DNA from 2 places in the Streptomyces xiamenensis genome. Region 2 is predicted to be linked to the other one. Evidence: riboswitches for the same ligand, from Rfam matches in the RefSeq annotation. Region 2 holds a riboswitch; the other holds the start of a gene.

Region 1 (5,313 bases), 1.1 Mb from region 2:
GAACTGGAGTTCCGCCTCGACGGCCTCCTTCAGCATGTCGGTGACCTGGCGCTCCAGCTCGTCGTCGAAGAGCTCGGGCTCCTCCCGGCGCACCGTGTCGACGACCTCGAACGCGAAGTTCATGTGCATGGTCTCGTCACGGAACACCCAGTTGGTGCCCGTCGCCAGGCCGTGCAGCAGACCGCGCGAGCGGAACCAGTACACGTAGGCGAACGCCCCGTAGAAGAACAGCCCTTCGATGCAGGCCGCGAAGCAGATCAGGTTCAGCAGGAAGCGCCGGCGGTCGGCCTGGTTCTCCAGCCGGTCGATGTTCTCCACCGAGTCCATCCAGCGGAAGCAGAACTGCGCCTTCTCCCGGATGGACGGGATGTTCTCGACCGCCGCGAAGGCTTCGGCCCGGTCGTCCGGGTCGGGCAGGTACGTGTCCAGCAGCGTCAGATAGAACTGGACATGCACCGCCTCCTCGAACAGCTGCCGCGACAGGTACAGCCGCGCCTCGGGGGAGTTGATGTGCTTGTAGAGCGTGAGCACCAGGTTGTTGGCCACGATCGAGTCGCCCGTTGCGAAGAACGCCACCAGCCGGCCGATCATGTGCTGCTCGCCCGGCGACAGCTTCGCCAGGTCCGCGACGTCCGAGTGGAGGTCGACCTCTTCCACGGTCCAGGTGTTCTTGATGGCGTCCCGGTACCGCTCGTAGAAGTCCGGGTAGCGCATCGGCCGCAGGGTCAGTTCGAAGCCCGGGTCGAGCAGGTTCTTCGTCTTCTGTGCCTCGGTGGTCATTACTGGCATGCCTCGCAGGACTCGGGGTTCTCCAGGGAGCAGGCGACGGCGTCGGCTTCGGTGACGGCGGCCGGCTGCTGCTGCACGGGGATGGTGGGGGCGGGCGCGGTGGCCGCGGCGGAGCCGCCGCGCGCCGACGCCGCGATCCGGGTGGCGGGGCGGGACCGCAGGTAGTACGTGGTCTTCAGACCGCTCTTCCACGCGTACGCGTACATCGAGCTGAGCTTGCCGATGGTCGGCGAGGCCATGAACAGGTTCAGGGACTGCGCCTGGTCGATGAAGGGGGTACGGGCGGCCGCCATGTCGATCAGCGCCCGCTGCGGCAGCTCCCACGCCGTGCGGTACAGGTCGCGCACCTCGGCCGGCAGCGACGCGATCCCGTCGATGGAGCCGTTCGCCTCGCGCAGCGCGCCCCGGGTCGCCTCGTTCCACAGCCCCAGCCGCTTCAGCTCCTCGACCAGGTAGGTGTTGACCTGGAGGAACTCGCCGCTGAGCGTCTCGCGCTTGAACAGGTTCGACACCTGCGGCTCGATGCACTCATACACGCCGGCGATCGAGGCGATGGTGGCGGTCGGTGCGATCGCCAGCAGCAGCGAGTTGCGCATGCCGGTGCCGGCGATGCGGGTACGCAGCGCCTCCCACCGCTCCGGCCAGGTCACCTGGGCGTCGGCGTAGTGGTCGGGGTGCAGGACGCCGCGCGCGGTCCGGGTCTTCTCCCAGTTCTCGAACGGGCCGTGCCGCTCCGCCAGATCGGCGGAGGTCTCGTAGGCGGCCAGCATGATCCGCTCGGAGATCCGGGTGGACAGCGCCTTCGCCTCGGGGGAGTCGAAGGGCAGGCGCAGCCGGAAGAAGACGTCCTGGAGGCCCATCAGGCCCAGGCCCACCGGCCGCCAGCGGCTGTTGGAGGCGGCGGCCTCCTTCGTCGGGTAGAAGTTGATGTCCACCACGCGGTCCAGGAAGGTCACGGCCGTGCGCACGGTGGCGTCGATCCGCTCCCAGTCCATGTCACCGTCGGCGCCCAGGTGCGCGGCCAGGTTGATGGAGCCGAGGTTGCACACGGCGGTCTCGCCGTCGTCCGTGACCTCGATGATCTCGGTGCACAGGTTCGAGGAGTGCACGATCGAGCCGGCCTCGGCCGTCTGGTTGGCGGTACGGTTCGCGGCGTCCTTGAACGTCATCCAGCCGTTGCCGGTCTGCGCCAGGGTCCGCATCATCCGCGCGTACAGCTGCCGGGCGGGCACCCGCTTGGCGGCGCGGCCCTCGGCCTCCGCCTTGCGGTAGGCGGCGTCGAACGCGTCGCCCCACAGGTCCACCAGCTCGGGCACCTCGGACGGCGAGAACAGCGACCACTCGGCGTCGGCCTCCACCCGGCGCATGAACTCGTCCGGGATCCAGTGCGCCAGGTTCAGGTTGTGGGTGCGGCGCGCCTCTTCACCGGTGTTGTCCCGCAGCTCCAGGAACTCCTCCAGGTCGGCGTGCCAGCTCTCCAGGTACACGCAGGCCGCGCCCTTGCGCCGGCCGCCCTGGTTGACGGCGGCGACCGAGGAGTCCAGGGTGCGCAGGAACGGCACGATGCCGTTCGACTTGCCGTTGGTGCCGCGGATGAGCGAGCCCCTGGCCCGGATGCGGGAGTAGGACAGGCCGATGCCGCCGGCGTGCTTGGAGAGCCGCGCGACCTGGTGGTAGCGCTCGTAGATGGAGTCCAGCTCGTCCAGCGGCGAGTCCAGCAGGTAGCAGGAGGACATCTGCGGGTGCCGGGTGCCGGAGTTGAACAGGGTGGGGGAGGACGGCAGGTAGGCGAGCGAGCTGGTCAGCCCGTACAGCCGTGCCACCTCTTCCAGGGCGCGCTCGGAGCGGTCCTCGGCGAGGCCGCAGGCCACCCGGAGCAGGAAGTGCTGCGGGGTCTCGATCACCTTGCGGGTGTGCGGGTGGCGCAGCAGGTAGCGGGACTCGACGGTGCGCAGCCCGAAGTAGCCGAACCGGTCATCCGCGCCGTCCGCGATCGCCTGCTCCACCAGGGCGTTCAGCCGTTCCGCGTGGAGTTCGACGAACTCGGCGGTGGTGTCGGCGATCAGGCCCTCGCGCTGCCCGGCGGCGATCGAGTCGGAGAAGGTGACCGCGCCCTGCCCGGCGGCTTCCTCGCGCACGGCGAGGGTGAGCAATCGGGCGGCGAGCCGCGAGTACTCGGGCTCCTCGCCGATGAGGCCGGCGGCGGCCTCGATGGCGAGCGAGCGGAGTTCGGCCGCGTCGGAGTCGGCCTGCCGGCCGCGGATCACGGCCGCCGTGACCCGCGCGGGGTCGGTGGCGGGCAGATCGGCGGTGAGGTCGCTCACGGTGCGCAGCAGTTCGGCTGAGGCCGGCTCCGCTGGGGCGACGGGTGCGATGGTCACGCGATGCTCTCCCTCATATCGCAGGGACACCTTCAGGGGCGACGCACGACGGGCGCATGCGGGCATACGTGTAGCAAGGCAAAGGCTCACATGACGTATACCGCGCAGCGTCCGCCGGCCCAGCCCACGAGGCCCGGACGTTCTCGATACTGACGGCAGGTGTTCGGACTCATGACGGACCATCTGAAATCAGCCCATCACATACCGTTGCGGGACAGTTCCGGAATCACACCGGATTCCCCTGCGACGACAGCGAGCACGAGCATACATCTAGTGCCGAGGGAAGCGAGCACCACCATATGTAGTGTTCGTCGTCATACTTACGGTCACAGCTCACATGCGAACACGTGAAGTGTGACCCCCGGGAACGGGTCCCAGTCGCGCTCCGGGGCCCGAACGAAGCCGAGCCGCCCGTAGAGTCTGTGCGCTGTGTGCATCTGCGACGAACTGGAGATGACGACACGCCGTTTCCCGGCCCGGCGCGCCCGGCTCAGACACTCCCGCACCAGCGCCTCGCCGATCCCCCGGCCGCGTGCCTCGTTCCGCACCACCAGCATCCGGAACTCGGCCTCCTCGGGGCCGTCGGCGACATCGACGTAGGGCCCGCCGTCCAGGACGAGGGTGACGGAGCCCAGCAGCGTGCCGTCGGTGTCCGCCGCCACCAGGATCTGGGTGTGCGCGGCCCGCCGGGCGGTGTCGCGCAGCACCTTCAGATACGGATCGGCGGCTCCGTAGGTGAGCAAACCCTCATCGAGGTAGGTGGTGGCGGTCATCTCGCCGAGCTCGGTCAGTTCGTCGGGCTCGGCGGCTCTGATCATGGTGTCCATGCCGTCAGTATGTGGCGGCTGTTCGATGTCCCGTACGGCAATATCGGCCGAGGCCAGGGGTCCCGGGGCGGGCGGACGCGCCTCAGCAGCAGCCGGCGCCGGCGCCCGGCTCGGAGGCCCTGGCGTCCATCCGCATCCGTTCGAACTCGCGCCGGCTCAGAACCCGTACCGTCGGGTCCTGGGCCCGGGCGCGGGCCGTGTAGCGGTCGTACGCGCTCTCGCCGGTGACCTCGCGCACGTACCAGCGCAGCCAGCCGCCGACCCGGCGCGCGGTACGGGCCACCGTGGTAGTCCGTACCGCGCCGGTCGTACCGTCCGTCGCGGTCATTCCCTGGCCCCTTCGGGGGTGCGCTCGCCGCCCGCCTCGCCGTCCCTGACGGCCGGGATGCCGCCCTCGGGCCCGAGCCCGGCGGCCACCAGTTCGGCCTTCTCCTCCTTGGTGGCGATCAGCCCGGCGGGGGCGATCAGCCGGGACTCCACGAACGGGGCCTCCTGGAGGGAGACCGAGCCCGGGTCGCGCAGCGCCTTGAGGATCATCCGTGCGGCGTCGGCGAAGACCACCAGGACGAGGACCGCCAGCAGCCCGGTGATGGCGGCGGTGATGGTGGCGTTGTTCACGATGGTCTGCATGTCGGACATGTCCTTGGCGCCCGGCAGCAGTTGTCCGGCGTCGATTCCGTCCTGGTACTGCGAGCGGCGGGCGAGGAAGCCCACCGCCGGGTCGCCGGAGAACACCTTCTGCCAGCTCGCGGTCAGGGTCACGATCGAGATCCACACCAGCGGCACCCCGGTCACCCACGCGTAGCGGGAGCGGCCGCCCTTGACCAGCAGCACCGTGCAGATGGCCAGGGCGATGGCGGCCAGCAGCTGGTTGGCGATACCGAAGACCGGGAAGAGGGTGTTGATGCCGCCGAGCGGATCGTGCACGCCGATCCACAGCAGCCCGCCCCACAGGCCGACCACCAGCGCTCCGGTGATCCAGATCCCGGGCCACCAGTGGGTGGAACGGAATTTGGCCAGGCGCGGGTGCATGCCACCGATGGCGTCCTGAAGAATGAAGCGGCCCACCCGGGTTCCGGCGTCGATCGCGGTGAGGATGAAGAGCGCCTCGAACATGATCGCGAAGTGATACCAGAAGGACATCATCGCTTCGCCGCCGAGGATGTCGGCGAGAATCGCGGCGAGGCCGAGCGCCAGGGTCGGCGCCCCTCCGGTCCGGGAGAGCAGTGAGCCCTCCTCCACCGATGCGGCCGCCGCCGTCAATTGGTCCGGGGTGACGGTGAATCCCCACGACGTGATGATCTCGGACGCCGACT
Region 2 (5,313 bases):
CCGGGCGCTGCTCGCCGAGCAGGAGACCGGGGCCATCCACTTCCACGTGGTGAGGGACGGAAACGGGGAGCTGATCGGCCGCGCCAATCTGGTGGACGCGGCGGCCGGCACGGCGGAGGTCGGCTACCGGATCGGGCAGCGCGCGGCGGGCCGGGGCGTCGCCACGGCGGCGGTCGGTGAGCTGTGCCGGCTGGCGGTGAGCGCGTACGGGCTGCACACGCTCACCGCCGTCACGACGCTGGACAACGGGGCGTCGCGGGCGGTGCTGCGGCACAACGGGTTCGCGGAGGCGGGCGGGACCGAGGTCGGTGGCCGGCCCGGTGTCCGCTACCGGCGCGAGCTGTCGGCGTGACCCCGGCCGGGGGGCGGCGGGCGGCCGTACCGCGCCGACCGCCGCCCTCGCCCACGGGTCCGGATCAGGTGAGCTGACCGCGCTGGAGACCGGCGTACGCCCCGCCCCGCTCCAGCAGTTCCTCATGGGTGCCGATCTCGGCGATGCCGCCGTCGCGCATCACCACGATGCGGTCGGCGTTGCGCACCGTGGACAGCCGGTGCGCGACCACGAAGGTGGTGCGGCCCGCGACCAGCCGGCCCAGTGCCTGCTGGACGAGCGCCTCGGAGCGGGTGTCCAGCGCCGAGGTGGCCTCGTCCAGGATCAGCACCCGGGGGTTGCGGATCAGCGCGCGGGCGATGGCGAGCCGCTGCCGCTGGCCGCCCGAGAGCCGTCCGCCGCTCTCGCCGACCACGGCGTCCAGGCCGCCGGGCATCCGCTCGACGAACTCCAGGGCGTTGGCGTCGCGCAGGGCGGCCCGGACGGCGTCGTCGTCGACGTCGTCCATGCCGTAGGCGACGTTCTCGCGGATGGTGCCCTCGAACAGGATGGACTCCTGGGGCACCACGGAGACGAAGCGCCGGTAGGTGCGCAGGTCCAGGGTGTTCATGTCGGTGCCGTCCAGCAGCAGCCGGCCGCTGGTGGGCCGGATGAAGCCGATGACGAGGTTGAGCACCGTGGACTTGCCGGCCCCGGACGCGCCGACCAGGGCGATGGTCTCCCCCGGCTGGACGGACAGCGTGAAGTCGCGCACCGAGGGCCGTTCGGCCTCCTCGTAGCGGAACCCGGTGTTCTCGAATTCGATGGCGCCGCGCAGCGAGGTCATCGCGGTCTTGCCCTCGTTCTCCTCCAGCGCCGGTGCCTGGAGGACCTCACCGACCGACCGCACCGACTCCAGGCCCTTGGTGATCACGGGCGCCAGGCCCATCAAGGTGGTGGTGGAGTTGGTGAGGGTGGTGAGGAACGCGCTGAGCATCACGACGTCCCCCGCCGTCAGGTCCCACACCTCGTAGTAGGCGATGAGCGCGGAACCGGTGAGGAAGAGCACGCCCAGGGCGTTGAGGAACACCCAGGCCAGCGAGGCGAAGCGGCCGTTGAGCAGGTCGAGCCGCAATCCGGAGCGCAGCACGTTGCCCAGGGTGTGGTCCATGCGGCGCAACGCGCTGGGCTCCAGGCCGTGGGCGCGGGTGACGGAGATGAGCCGGGTCATCTCGGTGACCCGGGAGGAGAGGTTCTCGACCTCGTGCCGGAACTCCTCGTTGTGGGTGCGCAGCCGGGTCCGCAGCCGCATCACGAGGAGGGCGGCGACGGGCACCACGATGAGGAAGACGGGCAGGAACTCGGGGGTGCGGAAGCCGATGATGACCAGGCCGCCGATGAGGACGGTGATGGCGCCGAGGCCGGTGTCCGAGGACTGCTGCACCATCTGTTCGATGGTTTCGACGTCGCGGACCACCTTGGCCTGCAGCACGCCGGCGCTGACCCGGGAGTGGTAGCCGATGGACAGCTGCTGCATGCGGGTGCACAGGGCCGAGCGCAGGGCGGTGCCCACCCGGCGGATGCTGCCGTACAGCAGCCGGACGTAGAGCAGGTGCAGCGGCGGGTTGATGATCAGGATGATCATCACGACGCCGGCGCTGCTCCACAGCTGGCTGATGGGCAGGTGCTGCACGACGGTGTCGACGATGGCGGCGGTGACCAGGGGCAGCAGCCATACGGGGCTGTGCTTGATCACGAAGACGATGAGGGCTCCGGCGACCTGGGGGCGGCTGCCGCGGAAGAGATAGGCGAGGGTGCGTACGGGGTGTTCGCCACGGTAGTGGTGGTCGAGCGGCCCTTCGGGCGTTGCCATGCGGGAGGTTCCTCCGAACCAGGGCGGATCTCAGCATTCCACAGCAAGCGCAGTAAGCGCTTTCCGAGGGGACTCTACTCCTCACCGAACCGGGCCCGACAGGGCGTTCGGAGGGTGAATCGGGCGCACAGGCTCTTTGCCCCAGAGGCAAAACATTTGCCTCTGGGGCGAGATTTTGCTTGCATCGGAGCCATGAACTCCGAGCTGCCGGCGATGGCACCCCGGCTGCGCGAGCTGCGCGGCAGGGCCGGGCTGACCCTGGAGTCGGCCGCCGGCCGGGCCGGGCTCTCCCCCGCCCATCTGTCCCGGCTGGAGACCGGACAGCGCCAGCCCTCGCTGCCGGTGCTGCTGTCCCTGGCCCGGATCTACGGTACGACGGTGGCCGAGCTGCTCGGCGAGCTGCCCGCAGCCGCCGACCCCGTCGTGCGCGGCGGCCCGCAGGCCGGGCCCGGTGCCCGCGAGGCGGACGGCTGGAGGTACTGGCCGGCGGGCGGGCCCGCCCGCGCCATGCAGGCGCTGCGGGTCCGGGTGCCGTACGGCGGCGGCCAGGACGACCTCGTACGCGTGCACGCCGGCGAGGAGTGGCTGTACGTGCTCGGCGGCCGGCTGCGGCTCACCCTCGGCGAGGCGCGGCATCTGCTGGAGCCGGGCGACAGCGCGCACTTCGACTCGCTCACCCCGCACCGGATCGGCGCCGCCGATCCCGAGGGCGTGGAACTGCTGTTCGTGCACACCCTGCTGCGCAGCGGGGCCGCCCAGCTCTGCCTGGGCGGCGACGGAAGGGAGACGGTCCTGCCATGACGCCACGCGAGGAGCACGGGGAACCCGCCGAAGGCACGCCGGCGGCGGCACCCGCACCAGCCGCACCGCCCGCGCCGGCCGGAAAGCGCGCGAAGGGCGGCGAGCTGCCGCCCGGTTTCCTGCCCCGGCTGTTCCTGTACGGGGTGCTGGGCCACGTGGTGGTCGCGCTGATCTTCCTCATGGTGTGGGCGGGTTCGCGCGCCCAGTGACCCGTCCGGCATACGAACGGGGTGTCCGGTGACGGGGTGGACCGCTTAGGGTGGCGGACGCAGCTGGTTCGCCCTGCCCGCCAGGCAGACGCGTCGTAAGAGGGAACCCGGTGGGAATCCGGGACTGCCCCGCAGCGGTGAGCGGGAACGACCGCCGTCAAACGCACTGGAGCCGAAGCCCGGTTCTGGGAAGCGACGGCCACTAGGAAGCCTCGTCATCCGGCGAGCAACGCCCGCGAGTCCGAAGACCTGCCGCTGTCCGCGCGCATCCGTGCGCGGTTCCCGGTGACCCTCGAGGGTGGGTCGGCGTCACGCGTCGGGCGGCCGGCGGGCTCCGTCCCGCGCACGCCCGGGCGATCGCCCCTTCGCGCCCCCGCAGTGGTCCACCGGACACCGGAGTGACACTCGCGAAGGAGAGTTCCGTGACCGCACAGTCCGCAGCCGCGGCAGCACGGGCCACCGTGTACGGCGTACCCCGGCAGGGGCCCGACCGGGAGCTGAAGAGGGCCATCGAGGGGTACTGGAAGGGCCGCACCGACGCCGCCGCACTGCACGGTACGGCCGCCGCACTGCGCCGCGACAACTGGCGCCGGCTGGCCGAGGCCGGCGTCCACGAGGTACCCACCGGCGACTTCTCGTACTACGACCACGTCCTGGACACCGCCGTCATGGTCGGCGCCGTCCCCGCGCGGCACCGGGCCGCCGTCGCCGCCGACCCGCTGGACGGCTACTTCGCCATGGCGCGCGGCACCCAGGACGTGGCGCCGCTGGAGATGACGAAGTGGTTCGACACCAACTACCACTACCTCGTCCCCGAGCTGGGTCCTGACACCGTCTTCAGCGCCGACTCCACCACCCAGGTCGCGCAGCTGAAGGAGGCGCTGGCGCTGGGTCACACCGCGCGCCCGGTGCTGGTGGGCCCCGTCACCTTCCTGCTGCTGGCCAAGCCGGCGCCGGGGGTGGCGGACGACTTCCAGCCGCTGACGCTGCTGGACCGGCTGCTGCCGGTGTACGCGGAGGTGCTGGCCGATCTGCGGGCGGCGGGCGCCCGCTGGGTGCAGCTGGACGAGCCGGCGCTGGTCGCGGACCGGACGCCGGCCGAGCTGAACGCCACCGCCCGCGCGTACCGTCAGCTGGGTGCGCTGACCGACCGGCCGCAGCTGCTGGTCGCCTCGTACTTCGACCGGCTCGGCGAGGCGCTGCCGGTGCTGGCGAAGTCCCCGGTCGAGGGCCTCGCGCTGGACTTCACCGGCCCCGCCGCGGCGAACCTGCCGGAGCTGGCCGCCGCAGGCGGGCTGCCGGGCAAGCGCCTGGTGGCGGGCGTGGTGGACGGCCGCAATGTGTGGATCAACGATCTGGGTGCGTCGCTGAGCACCCTGGGCACGCTGCTCGGTCTCGCGGACCGGGTGGACGTGGCGGCCTCCTGCTCGCTGCTGCACGTGCCGCTGGACGCCGCGGCGGAGCGGGACATCGATCCGCAGCTGGCCCGCTGGCTGGCGTTCGCCGTGCAGAAGACCGAGGAGATCGTCACCCTGGCGCGCGGTCTGTCCGAGGGCACCGGGGCGATCACCGCCCGGCTGGCCGCCAACCGCGCCGATCTGGCCTCCCGGGCCAACTCGCCGCTGGCCCACGACCCGGCGGTGCGGGCCCGTACCGCCGCCGTGACGGAGGCCGACGCGCGCCGCTCCGCCGCCTACCCGGAGCGGGCGGCGGCGCAGCACGACCGGCTGGGGCTGCCGCTGCTGCCGGTGACGACCATCGGGTCCTTCCCGCAGACCGGGGAACTGCGCACGGCGCGCGCCGATCTGCGGGCCGGGCGCATCGACGAGACCGCCTACGAGGGCCGGATCGCGACCGAGATCCATGAGGTGATCGGTTTCCAGGAACGCGCAGGGCTGGATGTGCTGGTGCACGGCGAGCCCGAACGCAACGACATGGTGCAGTACTTCGCCGAGCAGCTGACCGGCGCGCTGACCACCCGGCACGGCTGGGTGCAGTCCTACGGCACCCGGTACGTAAGGCCGCCGATCCTGGCCGGGGACCTCTCGCGCCCGGAGCCGATGACGGTGCGCTGGACGCGGTACGCGCAGTCGCTGACCGAGCGGCCGGTGAAGGGCATG

What was found. A riboswitch is a leader RNA that binds a small molecule or an ion and turns the genes downstream of it on or off. The one in region 2 is predicted to bind cobalamin.
Region 1: linked by a shared signal. The riboswitch ahead of SXIM_RS19720 (ribonucleoside-diphosphate reductase subunit alpha) and the one ahead of metE (5-methyltetrahydropteroyltriglutamate--homocysteine S-methyltransferase) in region 2 are both predicted to bind cobalamin.

Annotation. Positions count from the first base shown of each region.
Region 1 covers NZ_CP009922.3:4,241,865-4,247,177, forward strand. The annotation lists gene SXIM_RS19715 (ribonucleotide-diphosphate reductase subunit beta) at 1-780, opposite strand, end outside; gene SXIM_RS19720 (ribonucleoside-diphosphate reductase subunit alpha) at 780-3,170, opposite strand; cobalamin riboswitch at 3,308-3,466, opposite strand; gene SXIM_RS19725 (GNAT family N-acetyltransferase) at 3,497-3,997, opposite strand; gene SXIM_RS19730 (YbdD/YjiX family protein) at 4,080-4,325, opposite strand; gene SXIM_RS19735 (carbon starvation CstA family protein) at 4,322-5,313, opposite strand, start outside.
Region 2 covers NZ_CP009922.3:5,300,928-5,306,240, reverse strand. The annotation lists gene SXIM_RS24345 (GNAT family N-acetyltransferase) at 1-352, shown strand, start outside; gene SXIM_RS24340 (ABC transporter ATP-binding protein) at 417-2,183, opposite strand; gene SXIM_RS24335 (helix-turn-helix domain-containing protein) at 2,376-2,984, shown strand; gene SXIM_RS24330 (hypothetical protein) at 2,981-3,193, shown strand; cobalamin riboswitch at 3,240-3,464, shown strand; gene metE (5-methyltetrahydropteroyltriglutamate--homocysteine S-methyltransferase) at 3,616-5,313, shown strand, end outside.